Regions from separate parts of the Lysinibacillus fusiformis genome, predicted to be linked through region 4. Evidence: a T-box and tRNA genes for the amino acid it is inferred to sense, from the RefSeq annotation. Region 4 holds a T-box; the other regions hold tRNA genes.
What was found. A T-box is a leader RNA that pairs with one kind of tRNA and senses whether it is charged. The one in region 4 lies ahead of serS (serine--tRNA ligase), so its partner is inferred to be a tRNA-Ser.
Positions count from the first base shown of each region.

Region 1: it encodes a tRNA-Ser, which carries the amino acid that the T-box ahead of serS (serine--tRNA ligase) is inferred to sense. The anticodon was not compared.
Region 2: it encodes a tRNA-Ser, which carries the amino acid that the T-box ahead of serS (serine--tRNA ligase) is inferred to sense. The anticodon was not compared.
Region 3: it encodes a tRNA-Ser, which carries the amino acid that the T-box ahead of serS (serine--tRNA ligase) is inferred to sense. The anticodon was not compared.

Region 1 covers NZ_CP070490.1:2,082,528-2,090,146, reverse strand. Annotated here, with positions in the region: gene JTI58_RS10295 (CynX/NimT family MFS transporter) at 1-405, shown strand, start outside; gene JTI58_RS10290 (hypothetical protein) at 475-1,005, opposite strand; gene JTI58_RS10285 (nitric oxide synthase oxygenase) at 1,084-2,130, opposite strand; tRNA gene JTI58_RS10280 (tRNA-Glu) at 2,779-2,850, opposite strand; tRNA gene JTI58_RS10275 (tRNA-Asn) at 2,852-2,928, opposite strand; tRNA gene JTI58_RS10270 (tRNA-Ile) at 2,936-3,009, opposite strand; tRNA gene JTI58_RS10265 (tRNA-Gly) at 3,014-3,087, opposite strand; tRNA gene JTI58_RS10260 (tRNA-Phe) at 3,093-3,168, opposite strand; tRNA gene JTI58_RS10255 (tRNA-Ser) at 3,175-3,267, opposite strand; tRNA gene JTI58_RS10250 (tRNA-Ala) at 3,281-3,356, opposite strand; tRNA gene JTI58_RS10245 (tRNA-Pro) at 3,373-3,449, opposite strand; tRNA gene JTI58_RS10240 (tRNA-Arg) at 3,465-3,541, opposite strand; tRNA gene JTI58_RS10235 (tRNA-Lys) at 3,560-3,632, opposite strand; tRNA gene JTI58_RS10230 (tRNA-Gln) at 3,646-3,720, opposite strand; tRNA gene JTI58_RS10225 (tRNA-His) at 3,730-3,805, opposite strand; tRNA gene JTI58_RS10220 (tRNA-Trp) at 3,849-3,922, opposite strand; tRNA gene JTI58_RS10215 (tRNA-Tyr) at 3,927-4,010, opposite strand; tRNA gene JTI58_RS10210 (tRNA-Thr) at 4,018-4,093, opposite strand; tRNA gene JTI58_RS10205 (tRNA-Asp) at 4,102-4,177, opposite strand; tRNA gene JTI58_RS10200 (tRNA-Val) at 4,182-4,257, opposite strand; rRNA gene rrf (5S ribosomal RNA) at 4,269-4,384, opposite strand; rRNA gene JTI58_RS10190 (23S ribosomal RNA) at 4,450-7,377, opposite strand; rRNA gene JTI58_RS10185 (16S ribosomal RNA) at 7,559-7,619, opposite strand, start outside.
Region 2 covers NZ_CP070490.1:621,408-629,026, forward strand. Annotated here, with positions in the region: gene nadC (carboxylating nicotinate-nucleotide diphosphorylase) at 1-339, shown strand, start outside; gene nadA (quinolinate synthase NadA) at 326-1,429, shown strand; gene JTI58_RS03080 (VOC family protein) at 1,596-2,030, shown strand; tRNA gene JTI58_RS03085 (tRNA-Glu) at 2,058-2,129, opposite strand; tRNA gene JTI58_RS03090 (tRNA-Ser) at 2,132-2,222, opposite strand; tRNA gene JTI58_RS03095 (tRNA-Asn) at 2,233-2,309, opposite strand; tRNA gene JTI58_RS03100 (tRNA-Ile) at 2,314-2,390, opposite strand; tRNA gene JTI58_RS03105 (tRNA-Gly) at 2,392-2,465, opposite strand; tRNA gene JTI58_RS03110 (tRNA-Phe) at 2,471-2,546, opposite strand; tRNA gene JTI58_RS03115 (tRNA-Asp) at 2,605-2,680, opposite strand; tRNA gene JTI58_RS03120 (tRNA-Met) at 2,684-2,758, opposite strand; tRNA gene JTI58_RS03125 (tRNA-Ser) at 2,812-2,904, opposite strand; tRNA gene JTI58_RS03130 (tRNA-Ile) at 2,920-2,996, opposite strand; tRNA gene JTI58_RS03135 (tRNA-Met) at 3,003-3,076, opposite strand; tRNA gene JTI58_RS03140 (tRNA-Ala) at 3,105-3,180, opposite strand; tRNA gene JTI58_RS03145 (tRNA-Pro) at 3,197-3,273, opposite strand; tRNA gene JTI58_RS03150 (tRNA-Arg) at 3,283-3,359, opposite strand; tRNA gene JTI58_RS03155 (tRNA-Leu) at 3,368-3,456, opposite strand; tRNA gene JTI58_RS03160 (tRNA-Gly) at 3,462-3,536, opposite strand; tRNA gene JTI58_RS03165 (tRNA-Leu) at 3,572-3,656, opposite strand; tRNA gene JTI58_RS03170 (tRNA-Lys) at 3,675-3,750, opposite strand; tRNA gene JTI58_RS03175 (tRNA-Thr) at 3,758-3,833, opposite strand; tRNA gene JTI58_RS03180 (tRNA-Val) at 3,837-3,912, opposite strand; rRNA gene rrf (5S ribosomal RNA) at 3,923-4,038, opposite strand; rRNA gene JTI58_RS03190 (23S ribosomal RNA) at 4,199-7,126, opposite strand; rRNA gene JTI58_RS03195 (16S ribosomal RNA) at 7,308-7,619, opposite strand, start outside.
Region 3 covers NZ_CP070490.1:611,458-619,076, forward strand. Annotated here, with positions in the region: gene JTI58_RS02930 (dipeptidase) at 1-107, opposite strand, end outside; gene JTI58_RS02935 (TraR/DksA C4-type zinc finger protein) at 155-604, opposite strand; gene JTI58_RS02940 (MerR family transcriptional regulator) at 680-1,441, opposite strand; gene JTI58_RS02945 (trypsin-like peptidase domain-containing protein) at 1,619-2,938, shown strand; gene JTI58_RS02950 (diaminopropionate ammonia-lyase) at 2,984-4,186, opposite strand; tRNA gene JTI58_RS02955 (tRNA-Glu) at 4,456-4,527, opposite strand; tRNA gene JTI58_RS02960 (tRNA-Ser) at 4,530-4,620, opposite strand; tRNA gene JTI58_RS02965 (tRNA-Asn) at 4,631-4,707, opposite strand; tRNA gene JTI58_RS02970 (tRNA-Ile) at 4,712-4,788, opposite strand; tRNA gene JTI58_RS02975 (tRNA-Gly) at 4,790-4,863, opposite strand; tRNA gene JTI58_RS02980 (tRNA-Phe) at 4,869-4,944, opposite strand; tRNA gene JTI58_RS02985 (tRNA-Asp) at 5,003-5,078, opposite strand; tRNA gene JTI58_RS02990 (tRNA-Met) at 5,082-5,156, opposite strand; tRNA gene JTI58_RS02995 (tRNA-Ser) at 5,210-5,302, opposite strand; tRNA gene JTI58_RS03000 (tRNA-Ile) at 5,318-5,394, opposite strand; tRNA gene JTI58_RS03005 (tRNA-Met) at 5,401-5,474, opposite strand; tRNA gene JTI58_RS03010 (tRNA-Ala) at 5,503-5,578, opposite strand; tRNA gene JTI58_RS03015 (tRNA-Pro) at 5,595-5,671, opposite strand; tRNA gene JTI58_RS03020 (tRNA-Arg) at 5,681-5,757, opposite strand; tRNA gene JTI58_RS03025 (tRNA-Leu) at 5,766-5,854, opposite strand; tRNA gene JTI58_RS03030 (tRNA-Gly) at 5,860-5,934, opposite strand; tRNA gene JTI58_RS03035 (tRNA-Leu) at 5,970-6,054, opposite strand; tRNA gene JTI58_RS03040 (tRNA-Lys) at 6,073-6,148, opposite strand; tRNA gene JTI58_RS03045 (tRNA-Thr) at 6,156-6,231, opposite strand; tRNA gene JTI58_RS03050 (tRNA-Val) at 6,235-6,310, opposite strand; rRNA gene rrf (5S ribosomal RNA) at 6,321-6,436, opposite strand; gene JTI58_RS03060 (cysteine desulfurase family protein) at 6,715-7,619, opposite strand, start outside.
Region 4 covers NZ_CP070490.1:4,361,442-4,369,060, forward strand. Annotated here, with positions in the region: gene JTI58_RS21440 (ArsR/SmtB family transcription factor) at 1-25, opposite strand, end outside; gene JTI58_RS21445 (class I SAM-dependent methyltransferase) at 409-1,125, opposite strand; partial or broken gene serS (serine--tRNA ligase) at 1,305-2,590, opposite strand; T-box leader at 2,721-2,937, opposite strand; gene JTI58_RS21455 (EVE domain-containing protein) at 3,163-3,636, opposite strand; gene JTI58_RS21460 (DinB family protein) at 3,649-4,188, opposite strand; gene JTI58_RS21465 (helix-turn-helix transcriptional regulator) at 4,256-5,203, opposite strand; gene JTI58_RS21470 (universal stress protein) at 5,691-6,104, opposite strand; gene JTI58_RS21475 (SulP family inorganic anion transporter) at 6,116-7,546, opposite strand.

The sequences.
Region 1 (7,619 bases), 2.3 Mb from region 4:
CCAATGGCTTTGGCTGTGCCTATAATTGCAGGTAAAATGACTTCACAACGCCCCCTTGTATTGATGTTTACATCCTTCTATTTAGTAGGCTTTGTTGGTGTTGTCATGGAATGGACTAGTCTTGGTGTACTGTGGATGGTCCTTCTAGGGTTAGCAGGAGGTTCTTCATTCGCCCTAGCAATGATGTTCTTCACTCTCCGCACTCGTACTGCATTTGAGGCAGCTGATTTATCAGGCTTTGCACAATCTTTGGGTTATTTATTTGCCGCAATTGGTCCTATTCTTTTTGGCTACTTGCATGATTTCTTTGGTGGCTGGAATATTGCGGGATGGCTCTTTGTCGTTGTGGCAATATTACTCTTCTTTTGCTCAATGAGAGCCTCCAAGGATGAATATGTGCATTAATAAATAAAGCAGATGGTTCAGGTTCCCCATCTGCTTTATTTCTATATGGTGTATACGTTTACGCATTGTTTAATGGTCAGCTTGCTGTAGTAATGTTAGCAATTCTGCAAGACATTCTTTTGCTTCATTACTATGAACTGTCATAGCAGAAAAAATAGGAATAGCCTCTTGTAGGAGTAAATAACTAAAATAATAATAGCCTACAAAAGCTTGCTGCCCATAGCCCTTTGGCGTTTCTTCCTCCCACTCCTGCTCATCATTGTCCTCATTTTCTGACCATAAATAGTTAGTATCTAATAGCTCCTGCATGGTTTCAACAGTATTGGCTGAGTCTAGATAATCCTTTGTAATAGCATGTGCCACAGCCAAATATAACTGTAATTCTTGTAAGGAGACATCCTCCGTATTTTTACTAGCTAGCTTTTTTAAAAGGAGCAGCAAAACCCAGGGTGTCACCTGCCATAGTGTACCTTGATGTTCAATTAACTCAGCTAGCTGTGGATATTGCTCCTGTTCAATCAGCTGAGGGATGGTTGTTCCTCTACCATAAGGTGTCGTCAATTGTCTCCATGGGATATTCGGGATTTGCTGGTCTAACATAATCAACGCCCTCTCCTCAACATGTAATTTGGAAATTAATTTTCAAAATTATTAGGAAAGTAAACATCTCCTTTACTGCTAATAGCACGGCTTTTGATAAAAATAATTTGGTGTATGATATATATTTACATAGGGTTTATGGAATATATGAGTCGTTGCAGGCGAAAGTGGCGGGATTAACCATGTCCAGTTGCCTGTAACTTCTCTTTCTGCTGATTTTTCTGCTTCCTCAAACAATTTAAATTGCTGAGCCGCTGTATGGTGATCAACAATGCTCACACCATCTTCTTTAAATGAGTGAAGAACAGCAATATTAAGTTCCACTAATGCACGATCACGCCAAAGAGACGCTTGTTTGGTTGTATCAAGATTAAAAATTTCTGCAATAGCAGGTAGCATGTTATAGCGCTCATGATCTGCTAAATTGCGTGCACCGATTTCTGTTCCCATATACCAGCCATTAAATGGAGCAGCTTGAAAATCAATACCCGCCATTTGAAAACGCATACTCGAAATTATGGGTACGGCATACCATTTCATCCCTAACTTCTCCACATCCACTGACTCTGGATGGCGGATTGAGACCTCTACTATATATTCTTCAGGGATTACATACATTTTGGGAGCGCGATCATCCACCTGTATAATGAGTGGTAGCACATCAAAAGCCGTTCCTTTACCTTTCCATCCCAGAGATTTACATACTTTTGTAAACTCAATGGATTGCGAATCTCCAATAACGCCTGCTTCTGTTTCATAGCCTGCATAACGGATAAGTTGATGATTCCAAATCCTTACTCTATCTGAAGCAAACACTGTTATAGTTGGACGGATCTTCCCACAATTTGTTGCATAATCAATATGTTCTAGTAATTTTTGAAAAATATCCTGTTCATCTAAAACATCACGTGCATCTACCACATGCAGTGACTGCCAAAATAGACGTCCGATACATTTATTGCTATTACGCCATGCCACTCTTGCACCAAAAACTAGCTCCTCAGTTGTTGGGTAATATTCACCTGCATTTTCAACTTCCTGTAATCTATTCTTTAACCAAAGTTCTGATTTATTTTGTTCTGTCTGGTATAAACTTAAAAATTGCTGTATCTCCTGTATATTCATATCGATTCCTCCACTTATCCTCATATTAGAGGAACAAAACGACAAGCACCATGAAAATAGTACTTGAAAAAACATACATATTTTATATATGAAATAGTTTGTTCAAATTTAATCTGTAGATTCTCTTTCGTAAAGAGAATCTACATAGTGTTGAAAAACAAAACTAACAATAGAATTTTTGTGAAAGGTGAAAATGGTTTCCGTTGCAGGCTACTTGCTTTCCTGTGGGCGAGCGCCGAGCCGCTTCCTCCGCTCCCGCTCCGTGCAGGGGCTCGCCTGTCTCGCTATCCCACGGGAGTCAAGTAGCCCTCCACTCCAACCTACAAAATGTTTACTTTTTTAGCAAAGATTTTCAAATAAAGTGAAGGTCTTCACTACCCTTTATGAAGGGGTGTTGTCACTATTGCACATGGTTGATTGGAGTGGAGCCAGCGTCACAGATGAGACACTGGAGTGAACGCAGTGAGGGAAACGGCTCATCGGACATCTCTTGGAAAGGACGCTGACGGAACGGGAATCAACCCCTCGCCTTGCCAAAAGCTCTTTTTCTGCTATTGTCATGATCTTTTTTCAACAACATGAAAAAGGAGAATGTACTTAAAGGAAATAGAAAAAAGCATGTAACACACATCTGTGCTACATGCTTGATGACCCGTACGGGATTCGAACCCGTGTTACCGCCGTGAAAGGGCGGTGTCTTAACCACTTGACCAACGGGCCGTGGCTCCGAAGGCAGGACTCGAACCTGCGACAACCTGATTAACAGTCAGGTGCTACTACCAACTGAGCTACTTCGGAATAATGATGGGCCTAAATGGACTCGAACCATCGACCTCACGCTTATCAGGCGTGCGCTCTAACCAGCTGAGCTATAGGCCCATTTTGGAGCGGGTGATGAGAATCGAACTCACGACATCAGCTTGGAAGGCTGAGGTTTTACCATTAAACTACACCCGCAATAATGGTGGGTCAGGACGGAATCGAACCGCCGACACTTAGAGCTTCAATCTAATGCTCTACCAACTGAGCTACTGACCCGGAAAATGGAGGAGGTAGAGGGATTCGAACCCCCGCGCGGTGTTACCCGCCTGTCGGTTTTCAAGACCGATCCCTTCAGCCAGACTTGGGTATACCTCCAAAAATATTAAAATGGTGGAGCCTAGCGGGATCGAACCGCTGACCTCCTGCGTGCAAGGCAGGCGCTCTCCCAGCTGAGCTAAGGCCCCATTTTATCATGAAAGATGGTCGGAATGACAGGATTCGAACCTACGACCCCTTGGTCCCAAACCAAGTGCTCTACCAAGCTGAGCTACATTCCGTAAACGTGAATTTATTGGCGCGCCCGACAGGAGTCGAACCCATAACCTTCTGATCCGTAGTCAGACGCTCTATCCAATTGAGCTACGGGCGCATATTAATTAAAAAACGATGAGCCATGAAGGACTCGAACCTTCGACCCTCTGATTAAAAGTCAGATGCTCTACCAACTGAGCTAATGGCTCGTAAAATAAAAAATGGCTGGGGTACTAGGATTCGAACCTAGGCATGACGGAATCAAAATCCGTTGCCTTACCGCTTGGCTATACCCCAATTTTGAAATGGGGCGACTGATGGGAATCGAACCCACGAATGTCGGAACCACAATCCGATGCGTTAACCACTTCGCCACAATCGCCACTATAAAATAATAGCTATATATGAACGAGTACCTCAATACCTGGCAGGGGCAGTAGGAATCGAACCCACACCAAAGGTTTTGGAGACCTCTATTCTACCGTTGAACTATGCCCCTAAAATGGTGGAGGGGGACGGATTCGAACCGCCGAACCCTAAGGAGCGGATTTACAGTCCGCCGCGTTTAGCCACTTCGCTACCCCTCCAAGGGAATGGTGCCGGCGATAGGAGTCGAACCCACGACCTACTGATTACAAGTCAGTTGCTCTACCAACTGAGCTACACCGGCAATAATAATGGCGGTCCCGACCGGGATCGAACCGGCGATCTCCTGCGTGACAGGCAGGCATGTTAACCGCTACACCACGGGACCATAATGGTGGAGGATGACGGGCTCGAACCGCCGACCCTCTGCTTGTAAGGCAGATGCTCTCCCAGCTGAGCTAATCCTCCACAAAAAATAAGCGAAGCGATGTCCTACTCTCACAGGGGGAAACCCCCAACTACCATCGGCGCTAAAGAGCTTAACTTCCGTGTTCGGTATGGGAACGGGTGTGACCTCTTTGCCATCATCACTTCACTTATTCAGTTGAAAGACTTATTCTTTCAAAACTGGATAAACGTGCATTGAATGGTTCAAACGTTTTGGTTAAGTCCTCGATCGATTAGTATTCGTCAGCTCCATGTGTCACCACACTTCCACCTCGAACCTATCTACCTCATCGTCTTTGAGGGATCTTACTTACTTGCGTAATGGGAAATCTCATCTTGAGGGGGGCTTCATGCTTAGATGCTTTCAGCACTTATCCCGTCCACACATAGCTACCCAGCGATGCCTTTGGCAAGACAACTGGTACACCAGCGGTGTGTCCATCCCGGTCCTCTCGTACTAAGGACAGCTCCTCTCAAATTTCCTACGCCCACGACGGATAGGGACCGAACTGTCTCACGACGTTCTGAACCCAGCTCGCGTACCGCTTTAATGGGCGAACAGCCCAACCCTTGGGACCGACTACAGCCCCAGGATGCGATGAGCCGACATCGAGGTGCCAAACCTCCCCGTCGATGTGGACTCTTGGGGGAGATAAGCCTGTTATCCCCGGGGTAGCTTTTATCCGTTGAGCGATGGCCCTTCCATGCGGAACCACCGGATCACTAAGCCCGTCTTTCGACCCTGCTCGACTTGTAGGTCTCGCAGTCAAGCTCCCTTGTGCCTTTACACTCTACGAATGATTTCCAACCATTCTGAGGGAACCTTTGGGCGCCTCCGTTACCTTTTAGGAGGCGACCGCCCCAGTCAAACTGTCCGCCTGACACTGTCTCCTGCCCCGCTAAGGGGCATGGGTTAGAATTTCAATACAACCAGGGTAGTATCCCACCGACGCCTCCTTCGAAGCTGGCGCTCCGAGATCTCTGGCTCCTACCTATCCTGTACAAGTTGTACCAAAATTCAATATCAGGCTACAGTAAAGCTCCACGGGGTCTTTCCGTCCTGTCGCGGGTAACCTGCATCTTCACAGGTACTATAATTTCACCGAGTCTCTCGTTGAGACAGTGCCCAGATCGTTACGCCTTTCGTGCGGGTCGGAACTTACCCGACAAGGAATTTCGCTACCTTAGGACCGTTATAGTTACGGCCGCCGTTTACTGGGGCTTCAATTCGCAGCTTCGCTTGCGCTAACCACTCCTCTTAACCTTCCAGCACCGGGCAGGCGTCAGCCCCTATACGTCACCTTACGGTTTTGCAGAGACCTGTGTTTTTGCTAAACAGTCGCCTGGGCCTATTCACTGCGGCTCTCATGCGCTTGCACGCTCAAGAGCACCCCTTCTCCCGAAGTTACGGGGTCATTTTGCCGAGTTCCTTAACGAGAGTTCTCTCGCACACCTTAGGATTCTCTCCTCGACTACCTGTGTCGGTTTGCGGTACGGGCACCTCTCACCTCGATAGAGGCTTTTCTTGGCAGTGTGAAATCAGGAACTTCGTCCATACGGACTCGCCATCACAGCTCAACGTTACAGTGTGCGGATTTGCCTACACACACGCCTTACTGCTTGGACGCGCATATCCAACAGCGCGCTTACCCTATCCTACTGCGTCCCCCCATTTCTCAAACGGTGAGGAGGTGGTACAGGAATATCAACCTGTTGTCCATCGCCTACGCCTATCGGCCTCGGCTTAGGTCCCGACTAACCCTGAGCGGACGAGCCTTCCTCAGGAAACCTTAGTCATACGGTGGACGGGATTCTCACCCGTCTTTCGCTACTCATACCGGCATTCTCACTTCTAAGCGCTCCACCAGTCCTTCCGGTCTGACTTCAACGCACTTAGAACGCTCTCCTACCACTGACATCGTAGATGTCAATCCACAGCTTCGGTGAATCGTTTAGCCCCGATACATTTTCGGCGCAGCGTCACTCGACCAGTGAGCTATTACGCACTCTTTAAATGATGGCTGCTTCTAAGCCAACATCCTGGTTGTCTGTGCAACGCCACATCCTTTTCCACTTAACGATTACTTTGGGACCTTAGCTGGTGGTCTGGGCTGTTTCCCTTTTGACTACGGATCTTATCACTCGCAGTCTGACTCCCGTGTATAAATATCTGGCATTCGGAGTTTGTCTGAATTCGGTAAACCGGGATGGCCCCCTAGTCCAAACAGTGCTCTACCTCCAGTATTCTCATCACGAGGCTAGCCCTAAAGCTATTTCGGAGAGAACCAGCTATCTCCAAGTTCGATTGGAATTTCTCCGCTACCCACACCTCATCCCCGCACTTTTCAACGTGCGTGGGTTCGGGCCTCCAGTAAGTGTTACCTCACCTTCACCCTGGACATGGGTAGATCACCTGGTTTCGGGTCTACGACCACGTACTACTTCGCCCTATTCAGACTCGCTTTCGCTGCGGCTCCGCCTTCTAAAGCTTAACCTTGCACGTAATCGTAACTCGCCGGTTCATTCTACAAAAGGCACGCTATCACCCATTAACGGGCTCTAACTACTTGTAGGCACACGGTTTCAGGATCTCTTTCACTCCCCTTCCGGGGTGCTTTTCACCTTTCCCTCACGGTACTGGTTCACTATCGGTCACTAGGTAGTATTTAGCCTTGGGAGATGGTCCTCCCGGATTCCGACGGAATTTCACGTGTTCCGCCGTACTCAGGATCCACTCAGGAGAGAACGAACTTTCGACTACAGGGCTTTTACCTGCTCTGGCGGACCTTTCCAAGTCGCTTCATCTAACTCGCTCTTTTGTAACTCCGTATTGAGTGTCCTACAACCCCAAGAGGCAAGCCTCTTGGTTTGGGCTCTTCCCGTTTCGCTCGCCGCTACTCAGGGAATCGATTTTTCTTTCTCTTCCTCCAGGTACTTAGATGTTTCAGTTCCCTGGGTCTGCCTTCAAGACGCTATGTATTCACGTCAAGATACTACGCGATTAAACGTAGTGGGTTCCCCCATTCGGAAATCTCCGGATCAAAGCTCACTTACAGCTCCCCGAAGCATATCGGTGTTAGTGCCGTCCTTCTTCGGCTCCTAGTGCCAAGGCATTCGCCGTGCGCCCTTAATAACTTAACCAAGTTATTAAGCCTATAAAAAAACTTAAAAAAAAAATGTGTTTGTTACAATTTCAATGTCGTTTTATCCAGTTTTCAAAGAACAAGTTTTGAAGTGTTTCATTCAGAAGAATGAACCTTCAAAACTGAACGCAAAACGTAATCTTACAAACCCAAGGTTTGTATTCCGAAATAATCCTTAGAAAGGAGGTGATCCAGCCGCACCTTCCGATACGGCTACCTTGTTACGACTTCACCCCAATC
Region 2 (7,619 bases), 1.3 Mb from region 4:
ACAAATGCAGTTCAGGCCGCTAGAGCGAAAGTCGGTCATACCGTAAAAATTGAAGTTGAAATTGAAACAAAAGAACAGCTAGAAGAAGCTATCAACGCTGGAGCAGATATTATTATGTTTGATAACCGTAGTCCAGAAGAGATACGTGCATGGCTTCCCACTGTCCCTCCTTCTATTGCAACTGAAGCATCTGGGGGCATCACACTTGAAAATTTAAAGGCATATGCCCAATCGGGTATTCAGTGGATTTCACTTGGCTCCTTAACACATTCAGTTAAAGCTTTTGACATTAGTGCACTCGTTCAAATGAAAGGAGATCATTCCCTTGTCCATCACTAGTTTATTACAACAAACGACACTACTTCCTGAGCATTATCGGGCACTATCCGTAAAGGAAATGGAATCTCGTATTTTATCAATAAAGAAAAAATTAGGTCCTAAATTATTTATTCCTGGGCACCATTATCAAAAAGATGAGGTCATTCAATTTGCTGATGCAACTGGGGATTCTTTACAGTTAGCTCAATTATCCGCAGCAAATAAGGAAGCTGAACACATCGTATTTTGCGGCGTGCATTTTATGGCAGAGACTGCTGATATGCTGACAACAAAACAACAATATGTCTATTTGCCAGATATGCGTGCTGGTTGTTCAATGGCTGATATGGCAGACATTTATCAAACTGAACAAGCATGGCCGATTCTTCAAGAACTCTTTGGTGATACGATTATCCCTCTAACCTATGTCAATTCAACTGCAGCTATTAAAGCCTTTACTGGAAGACATGGTGGTGCTTGTGTCACTTCATCGAATGCTAAGGAGCTTGTTCAATGGGCATTTACACAAAAACAGCGTATCTTCTTTTTACCTGACCAACATTTAGGAAGAAATACTGCCTATGACTTAGGTATTCCTCTTGAAAATATGGCTGTTTGGAATCCTCATAAGAACATGCTCGAAACAACAGAGTCCCTTGAAAATATTCAGGTTATTCTTTGGAAGGGTCACTGCTCTGTGCACGAAGGTTTCACAGTTCAACATACAGAGATTATTCGCAAAGCACACCCAACTATGAGAATTATTGTTCACCCTGAGTGCAGTCGTGAAGTTGTAGCAGCAGCTGATGATGCAGGCTCCACAAAATACATTATTGACACAATCAATCGCGCTCCGAGCGGATCTTCATGGGCCATTGGAACAGAAATGAACTTAGTCAATCGCATTATTAAGCAGCATCCAGATAAACATATTGTCTCTTTAAATGAAAACTTTTGTCCTTGCTTAACAATGAATCGTATTGACCTGCCGCATTTGTTATGGAGCCTCGAAAGTATTGAGCAGGGGCAACCTCATAACCGTATACAAGTAGATGAACATACTACTGCTGAAGCACTTAGCTCACTTGAAAGAATGCTAGCTAGAGGATAAATAGATAGGCTTTATCAACAGAAAGGTTGTATAAATAACCTTTCTGTTTTTTATGGTGATATAACATCTGCTTTAAATAATTTAAATGTCTGCCATTTTTGCCCACAATGCTAAAATTGACATGACTTAAGGCGCTATGATACTGTCGATTTGGAGGTGATACTAAATGGCTTTTCAATCGAAAAATATCTTTATCAATTTACCAGTGAAAGATCTAAACAAATCTATCAACTTTTTTAAGGAATTAGGTTTTGAGTTCAATCAACAATTCAGTGATGAAACAACGGCCTCAATGATTATTAGTGAAAATATCTTTGTATTAATAATGGTGGAAGAACGATTTAAAGGGTTTAGTAAGAAAGAAGTTACAGATACTACTACTTCTGCAGAAGCAATCTTATGCCTTTCTGCCGAAAATCGAGAACAAGTAGATCAATTAGTGAATAAGGCACTTGCCTCTGGTGGTAAACCTTATAGTGAACCACAAGATCACGGATTTATGTATGGTTGGGGTTTTCAAGATGTAGACGGGCATATCTGGGAAGTAGTTTATATGGACGAAAATGCATTGAATCTATCTATGAATATAAAAAAACAGTAGATGCAGTTGCATCTACTGTTTTTAGTATGACCCGTACGGGATTCGAACCCGTGTTACCGCCGTGAAAGGGCGGTGTCTTAACCACTTGACCAACGGGCCCATGGCGGAGAAGGAGGGATTTGAACCCTCGCGCCGGTTACCCGACCTACACCCTTAGCAGGGGCGCCTCTTCAGCCTCTTGAGTACTTCCCCAAAATAAAAATGGCTCCGAAGGCAGGACTCGAACCTGCGACAACCTGATTAACAGTCAGGTGCTACTACCAACTGAGCTACTTCGGAATAATGGTGGGCCTAAATGGACTCGAACCATCGACCTCACGCTTATCAGGCGTGCGCTCTAACCAGCTGAGCTATAGGCCCTTGGAGCGGGTGATGGGAATCGAACCCACGACATCAGCTTGGAAGGCTGAGGTTTTACCATTAAACTACACCCGCATAAATGGTGGGTCAGGACGGAATCGAACCGCCGACACTTAGAGCTTCAATCTAATGCTCTACCAACTGAGCTACTGACCCATTTCGTCCATGCTAAGCTTGCTCACTCTTTTGCTTCTCATGACTTTTATTTTAAAAATGGCGGTCCCGACCGGGATCGAACCGGCGATCTCCTGCGTGACAGGCAGGCATGTTAACCGCTACACCACGGGACCTTTTGGTTGCGGGGGCCGGATTTGAACCAACGACCTTCGGGTTATGAGCCCGACGAGCTACCACTGCTCCACCCCGCGATAATTTTATGCTGTTTCGAGTTTTTAAAGCACCATTTATAAAAATTTAAAACTGGAGGAGGTAGAGGGATTCGAACCCCCGCGCGGTGTTACCCGCCTGTCGGTTTTCAAGACCGATCCCTTCAGCCAGACTTGGGTATACCTCCGTTACAATATATAAATGGTGGACCTTGCAGGACTCGAACCTGCGACCGGACGGTTATGAGCCGTCTGCTCTAACCAACTGAGCTAAAGGTCCTTAAGATGGCGGCAGAGGGGATCGAACCCCCGACCTTACGGGTATGAACCGTACGCTCTAGCCAGCTGAGCTACGCCGCCAGGATCTTTATACTGGTTAATTTACTTATGGTGGAGCCTAGCGGGATCGAACCGCTGACCTCCTGCGTGCAAGGCAGGCGCTCTCCCAGCTGAGCTAAGGCCCCATAAATTTTTAGGAAATGGTCGGGAAGACAGGATTCGAACCTGCGACCCCTTGGTCCCAAACCAAGTGCTCTACCAAGCTGAGCTACTTCCCGTTGTTCTTTTGGCGCGCCCGACAGGAGTCGAACCCATAACCTTCTGATCCGTAGTCAGACGCTCTATCCAATTGAGCTACGGGCGCATTTAAGATGGTGCCGAGGACCGGAATCGAACCGGTACGGTAGTCACCTACCGCAGGATTTTAAGTCCTGTGCGTCTGCCAGTTCCGCCACCCCGGCACATTTGGAGCGGAAGACGAGGTTCGAACTCGCGACCCCCACCTTGGCAAGGTGGTGTTCTACCACTGAACTACTTCCGCATGTGCATAAGTTTTTTATCTGGCAATGAAAATAATGGTGCGGGTGAAGGGAGTCGAACCCCCACGCCTTGCGGCGCTAGATCCTAAGTCTAGTGCGTCTGCCAATTCCGCCACACCCGCTTATTATTATTTCAAAAATGGTGAGCCATGAAGGACTCGAACCTTCGACCCTCTGATTAAAAGTCAGATGCTCTACCAACTGAGCTAATGGCTCGAAAAAATGGTGCCGGCTATAGGAATCGAACCCACGACCTACTGATTACAAGTCAGTTGCTCTACCTGCTGAGCTAAACCGGCATATGGTGGAGGATGACGGGCTCGAACCGCCGACCCTCTGCTTGTAAGGCAGATGCTCTCCCAGCTGAGCTAATCCTCCTGGGTACTATGCCTAGCGACGTCCTACTCTCACAGGGGGAAGCCCCCAACTACCATCGGCGCTAAAGAGCTTAACTTCCGTGTTCGGTATGGGAACGGGTGTGACCTCTTTGCCATCATCACTAGACTTGCACATGGATGTGCTGGCTTCTGCGTTGCAACACGGATGTTGCGTTCTTAGCAGAAGTTCCTTTTAAAAGCTTCAAAATACATAGTATCTTAAAAACTTGTTGAAAGTGTTGTTCTTTCAAAACTGGATAAACGATACATTGAATGGTTCAAACGTTTTGGTTAAGTCCTCGATCGATTAGTATTCGTCAGCTCCATGTGTCACCACACTTCCACCTCGAACCTATCTACCTCATCGTCTTTGAGGGATCTTACTTACTTGCGTAATGGGAAATCTCATCTTGAGGGGGGCTTCATGCTTAGATGCTTTCAGCACTTATCCCGTCCACACATAGCTACCCAGCGATGCCTTTGGCAAGACAACTGGTACACCAGCGGTGTGTCCATCCCGGTCCTCTCGTACTAAGGACAGCTCCTCTCAAATTTCCTACGCCCACGACGGATAGGGACCGAACTGTCTCACGACGTTCTGAACCCAGCTCGCGTACCGCTTTAATGGGCGAACAGCCCAACCCTTGGGACCGACTACAGCCCCAGGATGCGATGAGCCGACATCGAGGTGCCAAACCTCCCCGTCGATGTGGACTCTTGGGGGAGATAAGCCTGTTATCCCCGGGGTAGCTTTTATCCGTTGAGCGATGGCCCTTCCATGCGGAACCACCGGATCACTAAGCCCGTCTTTCGACCCTGCTCGACTTGTAGGTCTCGCAGTCAAGCTCCCTTGTGCCTTTACACTCTACGAATGATTTCCAACCATTCTGAGGGAACCTTTGGGCGCCTCCGTTACCTTTTAGGAGGCGACCGCCCCAGTCAAACTGTCCGCCTGACACTGTCTCCTGCCCCGCTAAGGGGCATGGGTTAGAATTTCAATACAACCAGGGTAGTATCCCACCGACGCCTCCTTCGAAGCTGGCGCTCCGAGATCTCTGGCTCCTACCTATCCTGTACAAGTTGTACCAAAATTCAATATCAGGCTACAGTAAAGCTCCACGGGGTCTTTCCGTCCTGTCGCGGGTAACCTGCATCTTCACAGGTACTATAATTTCACCGAGTCTCTCGTTGAGACAGTGCCCAGATCGTTACGCCTTTCGTGCGGGTCGGAACTTACCCGACAAGGAATTTCGCTACCTTAGGACCGTTATAGTTACGGCCGCCGTTTACTGGGGCTTCAATTCGCAGCTTCGCTTGCGCTAACCACTCCTCTTAACCTTCCAGCACCGGGCAGGCGTCAGCCCCTATACGTCACCTTACGGTTTTGCAGAGACCTGTGTTTTTGCTAAACAGTCGCCTGGGCCTATTCACTGCGGCTCTCATGCGCTTGCACGCTCAAGAGCACCCCTTCTCCCGAAGTTACGGGGTCATTTTGCCGAGTTCCTTAACGAGAGTTCTCTCGCACACCTTAGGATTCTCTCCTCGACTACCTGTGTCGGTTTGCGGTACGGGCACCTCTCACCTCGATAGAGGCTTTTCTTGGCAGTGTGAAATCAGGAACTTCGTCCATACGGACTCGCCATCACAGCTCAACGTTACAGTGTGCGGATTTGCCTACACACACGCCTTACTGCTTGGACGCGCATATCCAACAGCGCGCTTACCCTATCCTACTGCGTCCCCCCATTTCTCAAACGGTGAGGAGGTGGTACAGGAATATCAACCTGTTGTCCATCGCCTACGCCTATCGGCCTCGGCTTAGGTCCCGACTAACCCTGAGCGGACGAGCCTTCCTCAGGAAACCTTAGTCATACGGTGGACGGGATTCTCACCCGTCTTTCGCTACTCATACCGGCATTCTCACTTCTAAGCGCTCCACCAGTCCTTCCGGTCTGACTTCAACGCACTTAGAACGCTCTCCTACCACTGACATCGTAGATGTCAATCCACAGCTTCGGTGAATCGTTTAGCCCCGATACATTTTCGGCGCAGCGTCACTCGACCAGTGAGCTATTACGCACTCTTTAAATGATGGCTGCTTCTAAGCCAACATCCTGGTTGTCTGTGCAACGCCACATCCTTTTCCACTTAACGATTACTTTGGGACCTTAGCTGGTGGTCTGGGCTGTTTCCCTTTTGACTACGGATCTTATCACTCGCAGTCTGACTCCCGTGTATAAATATCTGGCATTCGGAGTTTGTCTGAATTCGGTAAACCGGGATGGCCCCCTAGTCCAAACAGTGCTCTACCTCCAGTATTCTCATCACGAGGCTAGCCCTAAAGCTATTTCGGAGAGAACCAGCTATCTCCAAGTTCGATTGGAATTTCTCCGCTACCCACACCTCATCCCCGCACTTTTCAACGTGCGTGGGTTCGGGCCTCCAGTAAGTGTTACCTCACCTTCACCCTGGACATGGGTAGATCACCTGGTTTCGGGTCTACGACCACGTACTATTTCGCCCTATTCAGACTCGCTTTCGCTGCGGCTCCGCCTTCTAAAGCTTAACCTTGCACGTAATCGTAACTCGCCGGTTCATTCTACAAAAGGCACGCTATCACCCATTAACGGGCTCTAACTACTTGTAGGCACACGGTTTCAGGATCTCTTTCACTCCCCTTCCGGGGTGCTTTTCACCTTTCCCTCACGGTACTGGTTCACTATCGGTCACTAGGTAGTATTTAGCCTTGGGAGATGGTCCTCCCGGATTCCGACGGAATTTCACGTGTTCCGCCGTACTCAGGATCCACTCAGGAGGGAACGAACTTTCGACTACAGGGCTTTTACCTGCTCTGGCGGACCTTTCCAAGTCGCTTCATCTAACTCGCTCTTTTGTAACTCCGTATTGAGTGTCCTACAACCCCAAGAGGCAAGCCTCTTGGTTTGGGCTCTTCCCGTTTCGCTCGCCGCTACTCAGGGAATCGATTTTTCTTTCTCTTCCTCCAGGTACTTAGATGTTTCAGTTCCCTGGGTCTGCCTTCAAGACGCTATGTATTCACGTCAAGATACTACGCGATTAAACGTAGTGGGTTCCCCCATTCGGAAATCTCCGGATCAAAGCTCACTTACAGCTCCCCGAAGCATATCGGTGTTAGTGCCGTCCTTCTTCGGCTCCTAGTGCCAAGGCATTCGCCGTGCGCCCTTAATAACTTAACCAAGTTATTAAGCCTATAAAAAAACTTAAAAAATAAATGTGTTTGTTACAATTTCAATGTCGTTTTATCCAGTTTTCAAAGAACAAGTTTTGAAGTGTTTCATTCAGAAGAATGAACCTTCAAAACTGAACGCAAAACGTAATCTTACAAACCCAAGGTTTGTATTCCGAAATAATCCTTAGAAAGGAGGTGATCCAGCCGCACCTTCCGATACGGCTACCTTGTTACGACTTCACCCCAATCATCTATCCCACCTTCGGCGGCTGGCTCCAAAAGGTTACCTCACCGACTTCGGGTGTTACAAACTCTCGTGGTGTGACGGGCGGTGTGTACAAGGCCCGGGAACGTATTCACCGCGGCATGCTGATCCGCGATTACTAGCGATTCCGGCTTCATGTAGGCGAGTTGCAGCCTACAATCCGAACTGAGAACGACTTTATCGGATTAGCTCCCTCTCGCGAGTTGGCAACCGTTTGTATCGTCCATTGTAGCAC
Region 3 (7,619 bases), 1.3 Mb from region 4:
TGCAATCTTTTTTGATTGGCATGTATACGCACATCCTCAGCAAAATTCGCCGTTTCAAGAGTAGTTAATTTTAAAAGTGCATCACAGTGTAAATCAATGATCTTCATATCCTCACCTCTACAGTTATTATACTGCTTTCGTGAGGAAAAACTTACTAAATTTTATCTTGTGGTGTATCAGAAGAGCCAAATTCCTCAAGCTCAATGAAATCATCTGATTTTGGTGTTGAGGATAGCACATCTTCTTCCACTGGTCGTAAATTTTCTTCTTTCTGCTCTGCATGCTCCACGCAGGTCAGAGCTTTAGGCATAGCCTCTAAGCGTCCTAATGGAATCTCTTCACCGCAGACAACACATTTACCGTATTTTCCGTCTGCCATTGCTTGAAGGGCCTTTTTAATTTCCTCCACAGTGTCTTCACGATGCTCATCCATAGCCATTTCTGTCAATTGATCCGTTAAATCACTGGCATTATCAGCGGGGTGATTATCATAATTAGATAGCTCTGTCGCTTGAGGACGCTCAGATTCCTCAAGTCGCTGTTCTATTTCTTGTAATTCTTGCTCTAGTTGTCTTTTTAATTGTTGCATTACTTGTTGATCCACAAAAATCTCCTCCTCATGCTTTCATTTTTTCCTAATTTACGATTTCTAAAACATGTCAGCATAAGGAAGACCTATTTATTTACTTGTATAAGCTATAATGGCGTCATGTAAAAATTGCGCTGCTCCTGTTGCCCCTCGCTCATCATAATAAGCCGTAAAACGTTCATCAGCTATATACATTTGTGCCAGCCCAGCATGTGCCACTTTGGAATATTCTTTCCACGTAAAACTCAGCCAACGTTTATGCAACTCTGCTACTTCCATCGCAATGTCACTTGTAGTATCTCCAAGCTCCATTGCTTCGGCTAAACGCTCAAACATTTGCTGCTCTAACTGTTGCATCGCCTGATATTGTTGCTCTGTCATATTCATAAGCTTAGCATTGGATGCATCCACTGTTTCATCCCCATATTTCTCACGTATTTCTTGGCCGTACTGCTTTTCGTTATCCTCGATTAACTTTTCTTTAAAACCTTTAAATTTCTCTTCATTTGACATTGGTTGTTCCTCCTCAATGGATTGTATTGTTTTTTCTACTGTCTGTAAGATTGTTTCCAACTGTTTCTTGCGTTGAAGCAAAGCATCTCTATGTGTTTTAAGCGCCTCGGCATGCTGAAAATTAGGTGCCTGAATAATAGCCTGAATCGTCACTAACTTCATATCTAATGCGCGGTAAAATAAAATCTGCTGCAACATATCGACCTCCCATTGGCCATAAAATCGATAGCCCGCCTCATTGGTTCTTGCTGGTTTCAGCAACCCAATTTCATCGTAATAGCGCAATGTTCTTGTACTAATACCTGACAACTGAGCAAGCTCCTGAATGGTATATTCCATGTAATCACCTCCATTAATGCTACTGTAAGCTTTGACGCAACGTTAAGGTCAAGAGCAAAATGAAAAAAATTTTTCATTCCATATACACCCTTCAAATTAATATAATTCCATAAATACCTATAAAGCTATATTTTCAAGCCGATATGAATAGTAAATATTTCACAGGGGTGTGATAAGGTGAAGTGTCCTAATTGTCAGCATGAAAATCTTATAGACAGTAAATTTTGCTCGGATTGTGGTAATAAGCTCATAAATCCATCATTTCCAAAACAAGGTATCCCAACATGGGCAATTATCGTACTTTCAATCTGTTTTATTGCAATAGGCGGTCTAGGTTATGCATATTGGGATTTTTTTAATGATAAAAAGAGCTATACCACCGCTTACTCGGAAATTAACGATAATCAAAAGATAAATGCACAACAAGTTTCTTCAGAAGAACTCACCAAAAAACAAGAAGCTCATGCACAGCAGGTTGATCGTGTCACCCTTATAAAGGAAATACAACAAAAAGTCTTCACTGTCCTAACTAACAATAGTCAAGGCTCTGGCTTCCTATATAAAAAGGGTGGATATGTTATTACAAATGCTCATGTTATCCAAGGTGAAGTTGATGTAATGATTCGTAATGCAAATGGTCAAGAATTTCCAGGTACTGTTATCGGTATATCTGATCGCTATGATATTGCTTTAATAAAGGTGCCTAACTACCAAGACACAGAGCCATTAGGCATGGAGACTGTAGAATCACCTATAGGTCTAGAAGTCATTGCATTTGGTAGTCCACAAGGTTTTGAAAATTCGGCTTCTATTGGCTATATAACAGGTAATAAACGTGATATGAAACTTGAAAATTTTATTTATAAGCAAATTTATCAGGTAGATGCACAAATTGATAAAGGTAGCAGCGGTGGCCCATTAGTTGATGTTAATACAGGCAAAGTAATTGGAATTAACTCACTACTTTATACAACTGATACAAGTACTAACTTTGCCTTTTCCATTCCTCTTTATAGTATGCTTGATCAATTTGATGGATGGATTGCTAAACCACTTTCTGCAAATGAGGTTCGGGCTATTGCGAATGTTTATGAAGGTAGTCAACAGTCTACCATTGAAACAAAACCCACCAACGAAACAGACGCCTTACTAGCAGGTCAATTCGTGCAAGCATTCCGTCTCTATTATGAAATGGCACTCAATGATGGTGATTTTTATTGGATAGCTGATATGCTTTCACCTGGCAGTACAGCATATCAAGAATTGGAGAAATACATTAATGAGATTGCCTATCAGGGTCATTACTTCTATTTTACAAACAATGACGTGCTAGATGTACAATACTCAAATGGTCAATATTATGTTGACATGAACGAAACTTTTGATTTTTATGATACACAAGGTAATTACCAATTCTATGATCGCTATAAAACTTATACAGTTATTACGGATGATTATGGTGCTTATAAAATTGCCAACATTAAGATACATCAATAAAACCTTTTACAAAGTAAAATAGCAAGCTAGTTCATCACTAGTTTGCTATTGGTTCGCATATTTCCCATGCCATACTATTTGTCGATAGTTCTCTTTATCTGTGTCACCCTCTGTATTAATAAACAGCACCCTCGCATGTTCATTTAGGTGTAAGGCATTTTTTAATTCCTTATATTGTTCATTTGTCATTATTTCATAAAAGCAACCAAATGGCGCCGCTCCTGATTCACCAGCTATAATGCGAGTGTCTGTGTCTAATGGATTGCCAAGAACGCGCATACCTGTAGCTGCTATTTCTTCCTCGCAGGAGATACTTATTTTTGTAGAGGCTTTTAAGATTTGCCAAGCCTGTGGATTCGGTTCACCGCAAGCAAGCCCTGCCATAATCGTTTGCATCTCCCCGCCAACAGAGACAAATTGATCCGTATTTTTTTTAAAGCTTTCATAATAGCAATTAGCGACATGAGGCTCAACCAATACAAAAGTAACTTCCTGCTCATAGTATTGCTGTAAAAACGCCACTACCGCTCCTGCAAAGGATCCTACACCTGCTTGCAAAAATACATGTGTCGGGGCTAGCTGTATCTGTTCAACAATCTCCTGCACAATAGTTGTGTAACCTTGCATAATCCATAATGGAATTTCTTCATAGCCATCCCACATTGTATCCTGAACCAGTACCCAGCCATTTTCTTGTGCAAGCTGTGAGGTATAACGAACAGTATCGTCATAATTCATTGTCGTAATTTCAGCAAAAGCCCCTTCACTTTTAATATGCTGCAAACGCTCAGCCGCGCTGCCAGCTGGCATATATATTCGCGCTTGAAAACCCAGTTCTCTAGCTGCCCATGCAACACCACGACCATGATTACCATCTGTCGTTGAAATAAATGTTAAATCGCCTACTTTTGCTTTTACTTCCGGAGATTTTAACTGTTCAAACGATAGCTCCTTTATATTCCTCCCAAGCTTATTGGCAATATATTGCGCAATTGCATAAATACCGCCTAATACTTTAAAGGCATTTAAACCAAATCGATAAGATTCATCTTTAACAATGATTTTTTCTACACCCATATATGAAGCAAGTGCCTCAAGATGATGGAGAGGTGTCTGCTCAAATCGCTCATATGTACGCTGAAATTGACCAACCTTCTTTACTTGTTCCAGTGTAAAATATGATAGTAATGGTGAGCCATGGTTTGTGTTGTCTAGCTGATTGTGCACCCACTTTAATTTTTCCTTCATACCTATCTCCCCCTTTACTAATAGCTTAGTCGATCTAGCTTTAAAATACAAAATTTATTACCAAAATTAAACAGGGGTAGTCAGAGCAAGCAAATATATCAGTTATACACTGGTTTTGGACCTACAAACACCGAGAATTCCAATCTAAACCTCCAGAAAAACAATAAACCCTTACAGGATCTAATTTCTGTAAAGGTTTATTATTATCTAGCTATTTTTAAGTAAATTAAAAAGTGCAGTAGATGTAAATTCATCTACTGCACTTAGTATGACCCGTACGGGATTCGAACCCGTGTTACCGCCGTGAAAGGGCGGTGTCTTAACCACTTGACCAACGGGCCCATGGCGGAGAAGGAGGGATTTGAACCCTCGCGCCGGTTACCCGACCTACACCCTTAGCAGGGGCGCCTCTTCAGCCTCTTGAGTACTTCCCCAAAATAAAAATGGCTCCGAAGGCAGGACTCGAACCTGCGACAACCTGATTAACAGTCAGGTGCTACTACCAACTGAGCTACTTCGGAATAATGGTGGGCCTAAATGGACTCGAACCATCGACCTCACGCTTATCAGGCGTGCGCTCTAACCAGCTGAGCTATAGGCCCTTGGAGCGGGTGATGGGAATCGAACCCACGACATCAGCTTGGAAGGCTGAGGTTTTACCATTAAACTACACCCGCATAAATGGTGGGTCAGGACGGAATCGAACCGCCGACACTTAGAGCTTCAATCTAATGCTCTACCAACTGAGCTACTGACCCATTTCGTCCATGCTAAGCTTGCTCACTCTTTTGCTTCTCATGACTTTTATTTTAAAAATGGCGGTCCCGACCGGGATCGAACCGGCGATCTCCTGCGTGACAGGCAGGCATGTTAACCGCTACACCACGGGACCTTTTGGTTGCGGGGGCCGGATTTGAACCAACGACCTTCGGGTTATGAGCCCGACGAGCTACCACTGCTCCACCCCGCGATAATTTTATGCTGTTTCGAGTTTTTAAAGCACCATTTATAAAAATTTAAAACTGGAGGAGGTAGAGGGATTCGAACCCCCGCGCGGTGTTACCCGCCTGTCGGTTTTCAAGACCGATCCCTTCAGCCAGACTTGGGTATACCTCCGTTACAATATATAAATGGTGGACCTTGCAGGACTCGAACCTGCGACCGGACGGTTATGAGCCGTCTGCTCTAACCAACTGAGCTAAAGGTCCTTAAGATGGCGGCAGAGGGGATCGAACCCCCGACCTTACGGGTATGAACCGTACGCTCTAGCCAGCTGAGCTACGCCGCCAGGATCTTTATACTGGTTAATTTACTTATGGTGGAGCCTAGCGGGATCGAACCGCTGACCTCCTGCGTGCAAGGCAGGCGCTCTCCCAGCTGAGCTAAGGCCCCATAAATTTTTAGGAAATGGTCGGGAAGACAGGATTCGAACCTGCGACCCCTTGGTCCCAAACCAAGTGCTCTACCAAGCTGAGCTACTTCCCGTTGTTCTTTTGGCGCGCCCGACAGGAGTCGAACCCATAACCTTCTGATCCGTAGTCAGACGCTCTATCCAATTGAGCTACGGGCGCATTTAAGATGGTGCCGAGGACCGGAATCGAACCGGTACGGTAGTCACCTACCGCAGGATTTTAAGTCCTGTGCGTCTGCCAGTTCCGCCACCCCGGCACATTTGGAGCGGAAGACGAGGTTCGAACTCGCGACCCCCACCTTGGCAAGGTGGTGTTCTACCACTGAACTACTTCCGCATGTGCATAAGTTTTTTATCTGGCAATGAAAATAATGGTGCGGGTGAAGGGAGTCGAACCCCCACGCCTTGCGGCGCTAGATCCTAAGTCTAGTGCGTCTGCCAATTCCGCCACACCCGCTTATTATTATTTCAAAAATGGTGAGCCATGAAGGACTCGAACCTTCGACCCTCTGATTAAAAGTCAGATGCTCTACCAACTGAGCTAATGGCTCGAAAAAATGGTGCCGGCTATAGGAATCGAACCCACGACCTACTGATTACAAGTCAGTTGCTCTACCTGCTGAGCTAAACCGGCATATGGTGGAGGATGACGGGCTCGAACCGCCGACCCTCTGCTTGTAAGGCAGATGCTCTCCCAGCTGAGCTAATCCTCCTGGGTACTATGCCTAGCGACGTCCTACTCTCACAGGGGGAAGCCCCCAACTACCATCGGCGCTAAAGAGCTTAACTTCCGTGTTCGGTATGGGAACGGGTGTGACCTCTTTGCCATCATCACTAGACTTTGTTATGTATCTCGTTTTGAAGTTGTTTACCTGTCCTTCAAGACAAGAATTATTGTATAACGTTTTCTAACATTATGCAATACTTTTTTATAAAAAAAAGAAATTATTACGTTTTGAAGATATTTTTGTTAAGTAAGAGAAATTATTGCCCTGCAAAATATTATAGCAATTGTTGTTTCAAAAGAAAACAATTATTTTATTTTGTATATTTTCTTAACTTATAATCTATTTGAAAACAAGTGAAGAACATAGAAAATCCTTCACTCGTCTTTTCATTAAATATTTGAAAGCTCTATTTTTAATTTTACAATATCATCAAAAGTGGTAGAAGGACCAAAAGATATTCTAAAAAATTGGCGTGCCGCTTCTAAAGAGAAACCCATTGATAAAATGGCCTTTGTTCCAGATTCACTATGAATATCACATGCGCTACCCGTAGAGATACAAATTCCTGCCTCATTTAACTTTAAAAGAACATATTGCCCCTCTACTTTCTCCATCATTACCCCACAAATATTAGGTAGTTGCTGTTTACACTCAACAAGTTGACATGTTTCAGATAAATCATTTTTGAAAAAATTTCTTAAAGTCTCGTAATGTTGCAATTCATATTGATAGTTTTCAATTGCTGCCGCAAAGGCCACAATTGCAGGAGTATCTAATGTTCCCCCTCTTAGCCCTCTCTCATGTGTTACACCTGGTGTTAATGCAGGTACACGAATTGCGGGGTTCAGATATACAGCACCACACCCCTTTGGTCCACCTATTTTATGAGCTGAGATGGTAATCGCATCTGCTCCTTTTGGTATAGGTAGTTTGCCAAATGATTGCACACAATCAACATGACAGAAAATATTTGACTTTCTTGCCATCTCTACGATTTTCTCCACAGGCTGGATAGAACCAATTTCAGAATTGACATGTTGAATGGTAATCAAAGCTGTATCTTCACGAATTGTTTGTTGCAATTGGACCAGATCAACGCAACCATCCTTCTGCAATGGTAATTTCGTTACAACAAAGCCCTTTTTCTCAAGTGTATTCAAAGCTGCATGCACAGACGTATGTTCGGCTTGAGATGAAATAATGTGTTTTCCTTTTTTAGAGGCTAGCGCTAATGACAAGATGGCTATGAGGTTTCCTTCTGTTCCGCTCCCTGTAAAAATTACACCATCACTAT
Region 4 (7,619 bases):
GTTTTTCAATTAGTGTGTTTTCCATTTAGCTGCACTCCTTATATAATCATTTGCTTATATATTAATTTAAATAAAGTCACCTCGTTAAGCAAAGGTGAATTAATCCGTATATAACTATATTCTTATATTATGATTTAATGTTTTGAATTGCAACAGAAATTTGCCCAATTTGAAAATTTCTTTTTTCAACTCCCTTAAAAACATACTTAAGAATTTTAACAACTTCAAAAACTCCATTTTGAAAAAAGTATTCAAAATGGAGTTACTCCTTTTAAATAAATATGAGATTTTTAAAAAGGTTTGATCAATTTCCAGCTATGTTGTTTAACAAACGCGCCTAATTGTTGAATAAGGATACTTAAATGCTGGAATTGTCAAATTCGATAAGTTTACGAAGAACCTCCCTATTTATTTTATCCCATGAAAAATAAAAGATTTTGTTTCTGCAGTTGCTTGTTTAAACTCCCAATCTCCATAAGCTTGAATTTGTGAAAAGCCTGCCTTTTGTAAAGATTCATAGATTTCTTCCTGTGTTCGGAATTTTAATTGCATTTTTTCACGAATAACTACTTCTTCTGTACGTGTATTTTTCACCGTTTCATAAAACGTAAAAACATCTTCTACAAACCCCTCGTATTCAGTCCAAATTTCAAGTGGCTCCCCGCTCACCTGATTCACTGCAACATCAGGTGTTAAATCCTTTTTCCAATGTTCCCATGCTTTTGCTAATGGATTGCGTGTATCAAAAATAAAGTGTCCTCCAGATTTTAAAGCTCGATATGCATCTGAAATGACGTTCTTCCAACTTTCCTCTGTAAGAAATACTTGCGCAACATTTGCTGTCATTATGACAGCATCAAACATATTGGTTTTTAAGTTTGAGCTATCACCAACAATCCAAGCCACTTCCCCTTGATACTCTTTATTTTTTGCATATTCGATTGCCTCTTCATTCGGGTCAATAGCTATAATATGATAACCAGCTTTAGCAAAGTGGTTGGTCAATCTTCCTGTTCCGCAACCCAAATCAGCTATTTTTTTTACATTTAATTTCTTTAACATTTTTACAAAGAATTCATCGTCTTTGCCCCATTTATTAACTTGGTCATATACTAATGGAATCATTTACTTACCTACTTTCTTCATCTACTCATTATTTCTCTTAAACTACTTATTAAAGAAATGCGCCCTATTATTGAATAAGCTATTGCATGATGTATTCATAATATTCATTAGTTTGTTATAGCACGTAATTACGCTACATCTTTATAAGGCAAGACAATAAAGGATATCTAAAATCGCTTTTACCCGTTATTTAGGGCAATTACTTCTTTACCACCCATATATGGTCTTAAAACTTCAGGAATTACTACACTTCCATCAGCTTGTTGATAGTTTTCTAGGATAGCGGCAACTGTACGACCAATGGCAAGACCTGAACCGTTTAATGTATGAACATATTCTGGTTTTGCATTTGGCTCACGACGGAAGCGGATATTTGCTCGTCGTGCTTGGAAATCTTCAAAGTTAGAACAAGAAGAAATTTCACGGTACATGTTTTGTGCAGGAATCCAAACTTCTAAATCATATTTCTTCGCTGCAGTAAAACCTAAATCAGCTGTACACATTTTTAGCTTACGATAAGGTAAGCCTAGTAATTGTAATACCTTTTCCGCATGATTTGTTAATAGCTCTAATTGTTCGTATGATTCCTCTGGTTTTACAAAGCGAACTAATTCTACTTTGTTGAACTGGTGTTGACGGATTAAACCACGTGTATCACGACCTGCAGATCCCGCTTCTGAACGGAAGCATGCACTATACGCTGCAAAGCCTTGCGGTAAAGCCTCAGCCGGTAAAATCTCATCACGATAGAAGTTCGTTACTGGTACTTCTGCAGTTGGAATCATGAAATAATCTGTTTCCTCTAATTTGAATACATCTTCCTCAAACTTCGGAAGCTGTCCTGTACCTGTTAGGCTATCACGATTAACAATGACAGGTGGTAGCATTTCCTCGTAACCATGCTCTTCTGCATGTAAATCCATCATAAATGTCATCAGTGCTCGTTCTAAGCGAGCTCCAAGACCACGGTAGAATAAGAACGGCTACCTGTTACTTTTGCTCCTCGTTCAAAGTCAACAATCTTCAAATCTGTAGCAAGATCCCAGTGTGCTTTAATGTCAAAATCAAATGTTGGAATTTCGCCCCAGGTATATTCTTCTATATTGTCGTCCTCTGTTGTGCCTACTGGTACAGATTCGTGTGGAATATTTGGCAAGCGCATCATCATATCTTTAAAGTGCTCTTCCACATTATTTAGTTGAACATCTATCTCTTTAATTTCATCACCAACCTGACGCATACGAGCAATAATTTCATCTACATTCTCCTTGTTGCGCTTCATAATTGAAATCTGTTCAGATACTTTATTGCGCTCTGCCTTTAATTCTTCTGTTTTAGCAATTAACTCACGACGCTTTGCATCTAAATCTTCAAAATCATCTAAGTTTCCTAAATCTTCATTACGTGTTAATAGAATTTCTTTAATTTCCGTGAAATTATCACGTATGCGTTTAATATCTAACATAGTCATACCTCCAGTAAATTTAATGATGGGAATCGTTGCATCCTTTAAGTCTTGGTGTAATTGCGTTGTAAGCTAAACTCAAATAGCTCCATTTTGAATAAAAATATACACAAAAAAGCCCCCACCCCTAAAAAGGGACGAGAGCTACCCGCGTTACCACCCTAATTGATTAAGGCATATGCCTAATCCACTTATTTTATAACGGCATTTCAGCCGGCAACAGCCTACTTACATTACTTCGACTGTGCAACTCCAGGACGGATTCACAAGTGCTTTTATCAGCTTCCACCGACCGCTGACTCTCTAAAAAAAACGTGCTTGCTACTACTTCCCATCATCGTGTTCAGTTATTTAAATTTTAACCATACTGTACTATATAAAAACAAATTTTTCAAGTCATTCCATAGGATACAAATTATTCTAGAAATTTTATTACCTTAACAAGATACTCCGCAATCTGGCCCTAAAATGAGAGCGAGCGCTGATCCTTATTACAGAATCGCGCCCGATTGCTGAAGATTGTTCTAACTAAGGCACACTATAGTTTAAGTGAAATTGTTCACAAAATGTAATCAGTGTTTTAATATCTCGGATAACGCCTGTTCCTCACCATCTAACATCGAAGTAACGATTGTCATAAAATCTTCAGCTCCAATTTCAAAATGACCTCTACGAAATGGATATCCCCAATTGCGATTTCCACGCGTAAAAGTGAGCTGGTTTAACAACAATGCAATCTTAACTTCTCGACAAGGAATATAACGCATATCTCTGCGAAATGGCACAAACGACTCCGACACATGATGTTTGTAAGCACCGTTATCCGTAACCTGACCAATAGCAGTAAATGCTTGAACTGGCTTCCCTTTGGACATGTCTGTCCGAGGGGAATAGTATATCAGCCAATCACCTGGAGACATTTTACGCAAAGGTGCTGCCTTACCGTGACACAATTGTGCAAAACCACCTTCTATGGCTAAATTCACATGAGAAGCGGATACAACGCCAATCCAATATCTGCTTTTCTGACTTGTTTTATTCGACATGATGCATCCCCCCTACTCTTCAAATGCTAAACACGTTTTCAACCGATCCAATTGTAAAAAATGATGTCTGTAATGCATTTCAATCAACATAAACCATTCCTGCGCGTTTAAAGCACCGAACGCCGGATGAAGTATCTTGTTACTTACAGGCGCTTGAAGTAGAACTGATTCCGTATTCCTCATCTGTTCCACTACACTGTTAAGTCCTTCTACCAAATGCTCCATGCTCTCTGGTGGTTGCGGAGTATACATCGGAGAAGCAGGGACCTTATTACGAACAGCTGGAAATTGTTCTAGTTTAAAAACAATCTTACCCTGCTCAGTTTTTTCCTTCGTTGGGTTCAATGTCGATTCGCTACCAGCTAAACATTGCTCGACATTATGTTGATGCATGAAAGCTGATTGAATTAAATGTACATACATCTGTCCAATGGACCAATCTTCTTCGTTCAGCTTTCTATGTAATTTATCCATATTGAGTTTTGTCAGTTCTTCCAAATATCTTTCTACTGTAAGTTCAAATGACTTCAATACTTCCTTTGTACTTTTCATCCTTTAAGCAGCTCCTCTTCATTTTGGTATAGTCACAGTATAAAAGAACACTACTGACAGGTGTATGTCAGTAGTGTTCTAAAATTTTTTTCGCTACTTCCCGAATCTTGAAGCGTAAAGACTTCGGCTCAATCACCTCGATATCTCCGCCCCAGCCGAGTAAATGATGTAATAGTTCCTCTGGATACCGAACACGAAATTGAAAGATTACATCCTCATTCCGCTCCTCAATGGATGCAATATAAAAATTAACTGCCTCAATGATTTTGTCGGCAATTTCGGGGTTTGCCCTCATTATTATTCTTTCATCTCGATTGTCAGGTGGTCGATAGCTACTAAGGTCAAAATCATTTGGTAGAAGAAATTGATCTTCCAACACAGAAAGTTCGGACATCCGGGACAAGCGGAAATGTCGCATTTCTTGTCTCATATCACAATATGCTAGTAAAACCCAATTTTCATGGACAAGTGTTAATCCATATGGAGAGACCACACGTTTATGCTTCCGATTCCCATCTGTTCCTGGCATTTTTTTAATATACATAAAACTGATTTTGCACTGTTTCAAAATTGCATCGCGAACTTGATTAAGATACGTTTTTACCCGCTCTTCAGTTGACTGCTCGCCTATATGAAGCAGTCGCATTGTTTCCCGAACAAGCCTTGACTCGTTACGAACTGACTCCGACAAAGTAGCCTCGATTTTGCGTTTAGCGGACTTTGCATTAATACCATAATCTGTATCCAACCTTTGCTCGATAAAATCAGCTCCCATGAGCAGGGAGACGGCCTCTTCGGCTGTGAACCTAACCGGGGGTAGAAAATATCCTTCCATTAAGGAATATCCCTGACCAGGGGCGCCTAAAATGGGAACCCCAGCCTCACTTAGAGTTTGAATATCCCTATATATGGTACGCACACTTGTCTCAAATTGAGAAGCTAAATCTTCTGCTCTCAATGTTTTACTTCGCTGTAATTCAAGCGTGATTGCAAGCTGCCTCTCAGTTTTGTTCATTTTTTTCCTCCACCATTTCTACATTCTATTACGGTACTTGCCCAATAGTTGAGTAACAGCAAACAATGTAATTGGGCTATATCCCTGGATTCGTTTGTATGATATCAAGTTTGCTTAGAGTCATGGTACAACAATTGATAATAGTTGCTTCAATTAAGAATTTTTAAACACCATTCAACTAGATTTTCCTGTTAAAACAGGTATTCACCCATGTTTTCACGAAGTCTTAATCTAATAATTCTTCAGCAAATTTAATCATCCTTAGTCTCAAATTGCACATATTTCTTATAATATCATAAAAATTTTTGTACTAGACTGCCCCATTTGTTGAACAAAAAAATCCTGCATATCGACACAGGATGTTTAAACAAACTTGATTATAAATGATCAATTTTTTTATAAAACTACAAAGGCTACCTGTGAATTTTTCATACTCAAGTTAAACCTTTCCAAAGTATTTCCATTTTACATGCTTCATTAAACCTTGCTATTTCACTATTAACGCTGGGCAATGAACATGTTTCATCACTTTGTGGCTGACACTTCCTAACACCATCTCTTGTAAAGTATTTAAGCCTCTGCTACCAATGATAACAAGATCAACTTGCTTTTCATTTGCGTACGTCACAATTATATGACCAGGTGTACCATGTAAAATCATTAATTTGAAGTTACTACCAGCAACTCTTAAAACTTCTTCTACTGGTGCTACCTTTCGTTTACGTTCTAATAATAAACTTTCACTAGATACAGCATGTAACACTTCTGTTTTCGCCTTTTCAAAATCTGCCACATACACCATTTCAATCAGTGAATTCTCAGAAGCAATTTTGACTGCCTCTTTTGCGGCACGCATTGAATTCTCAGAACCATCAACAGCCAATAAAATATGTTTATACATATATATCCCCCTTAATGTGATACACTTACATTTAATAATTGGTTATATAATTTTTCACTCGCTGGGTTCATGCCAATGACTTTCACTGTTTTCCCCTGCTCTTCTAACTTCGTGACGACTTTTACGACTGCACCAACTGCTGATTCATCCCATAAATGGCTACTTGTTAAGTCGATTGTAACGATATCAGCCTTAACTGCTTCAAGTGTTTGGACAAATTTTTGTGTAGACGCAAAGAATAAAGGACCTTCTACAATAAATGTACCGTTATCTTGATGTATTCGTACCTTTGAAATCGTTGCAACAAAGAATAAAGAACTTAAAATTACTCCTAATACAACTCCAATCGCCAAGTTATCTGTATAGACAACTACAGCTACGGTTGCAAGCATAACGAATGCCTCACTTTTAGGTGCTTTGACAATATATTTAAACGATCCCCAATCAAATGTACCAATACTTACCATGATCATAATTCCTACAAGTACTGGCATTGGAATATCAACCACGATGTTGCCAAGTACCAGGATTAAGAACATTAGGAACATCCCAGCCACAAGTGTTGATAGGCGTCCTCGACCACCTGATTTTACGTTAATCATCGATTGTCCGATCATTGCACATCCCGCCATACCACCAAAGAAACCGTTAACGATGTTTGCAATTCCTTGTCCACGTGCCTCAATATTTTTATTGGATTTTGTATCCGTCATATCATCAACAATTTGTGCGGTCATTAGTGATTCCATTAACCCAACAAGCGCTAATGCTAGTGCGTAAGGGAAAATAATTACTAACGTTTCAAAATTAAATGGTACGTCTGGAATGAAAAAATGCGGTAAGCTCTGTGAAATTGCACCTAGATCTCCTATCGTTTTTAGTTCAAAATTAAAAATGAATGTTACAGCCGTTAACATAATAATCGCAATTAACGGTGCAGGTATTGCTTTAATGAATCGAGGTAAAATGTATACGATACATAATGTGACCACGATGAATATATACGTTACATACCCTTCTCGAAAAAAGTGTGGTACTTGAGCCATGAAAATTAAGATTGCTAGTGCATTAACAAAGCCAATCATGACCGAATTTGGTATAAAACGCATGAGCTTAGCAATTCCAAATACACCAAATAAAACTTGAATAATTCCTGTTAAAATGGTTGCTGCTAATAAATATTGTAACCCATGGTCTGCCACCAAATCTGCAATCACGAGTGCCATTGCTCCTGTTGCGGCAGAAATCATTCCCGGTCTTCCCCCAACAAATGCTATAATAACAGCAATAGAAAAGGACGCATAAAGTCCGACCATTGGATCGACACCAGCAATGATAGAAAAGGCAATTGCTTCAGGTATAAGCGCTAAGGCGACGACCATCCCTGATAAGATGTCACCACGCACATTACCAAACCATTGTTGCTTTAAACTTTGCATGATATTCTCCTTCTTTACTAAAATATAATCTTTGAATATCATAGCATTCTTTTCCCAAAAAGGAACCTTTACGGAA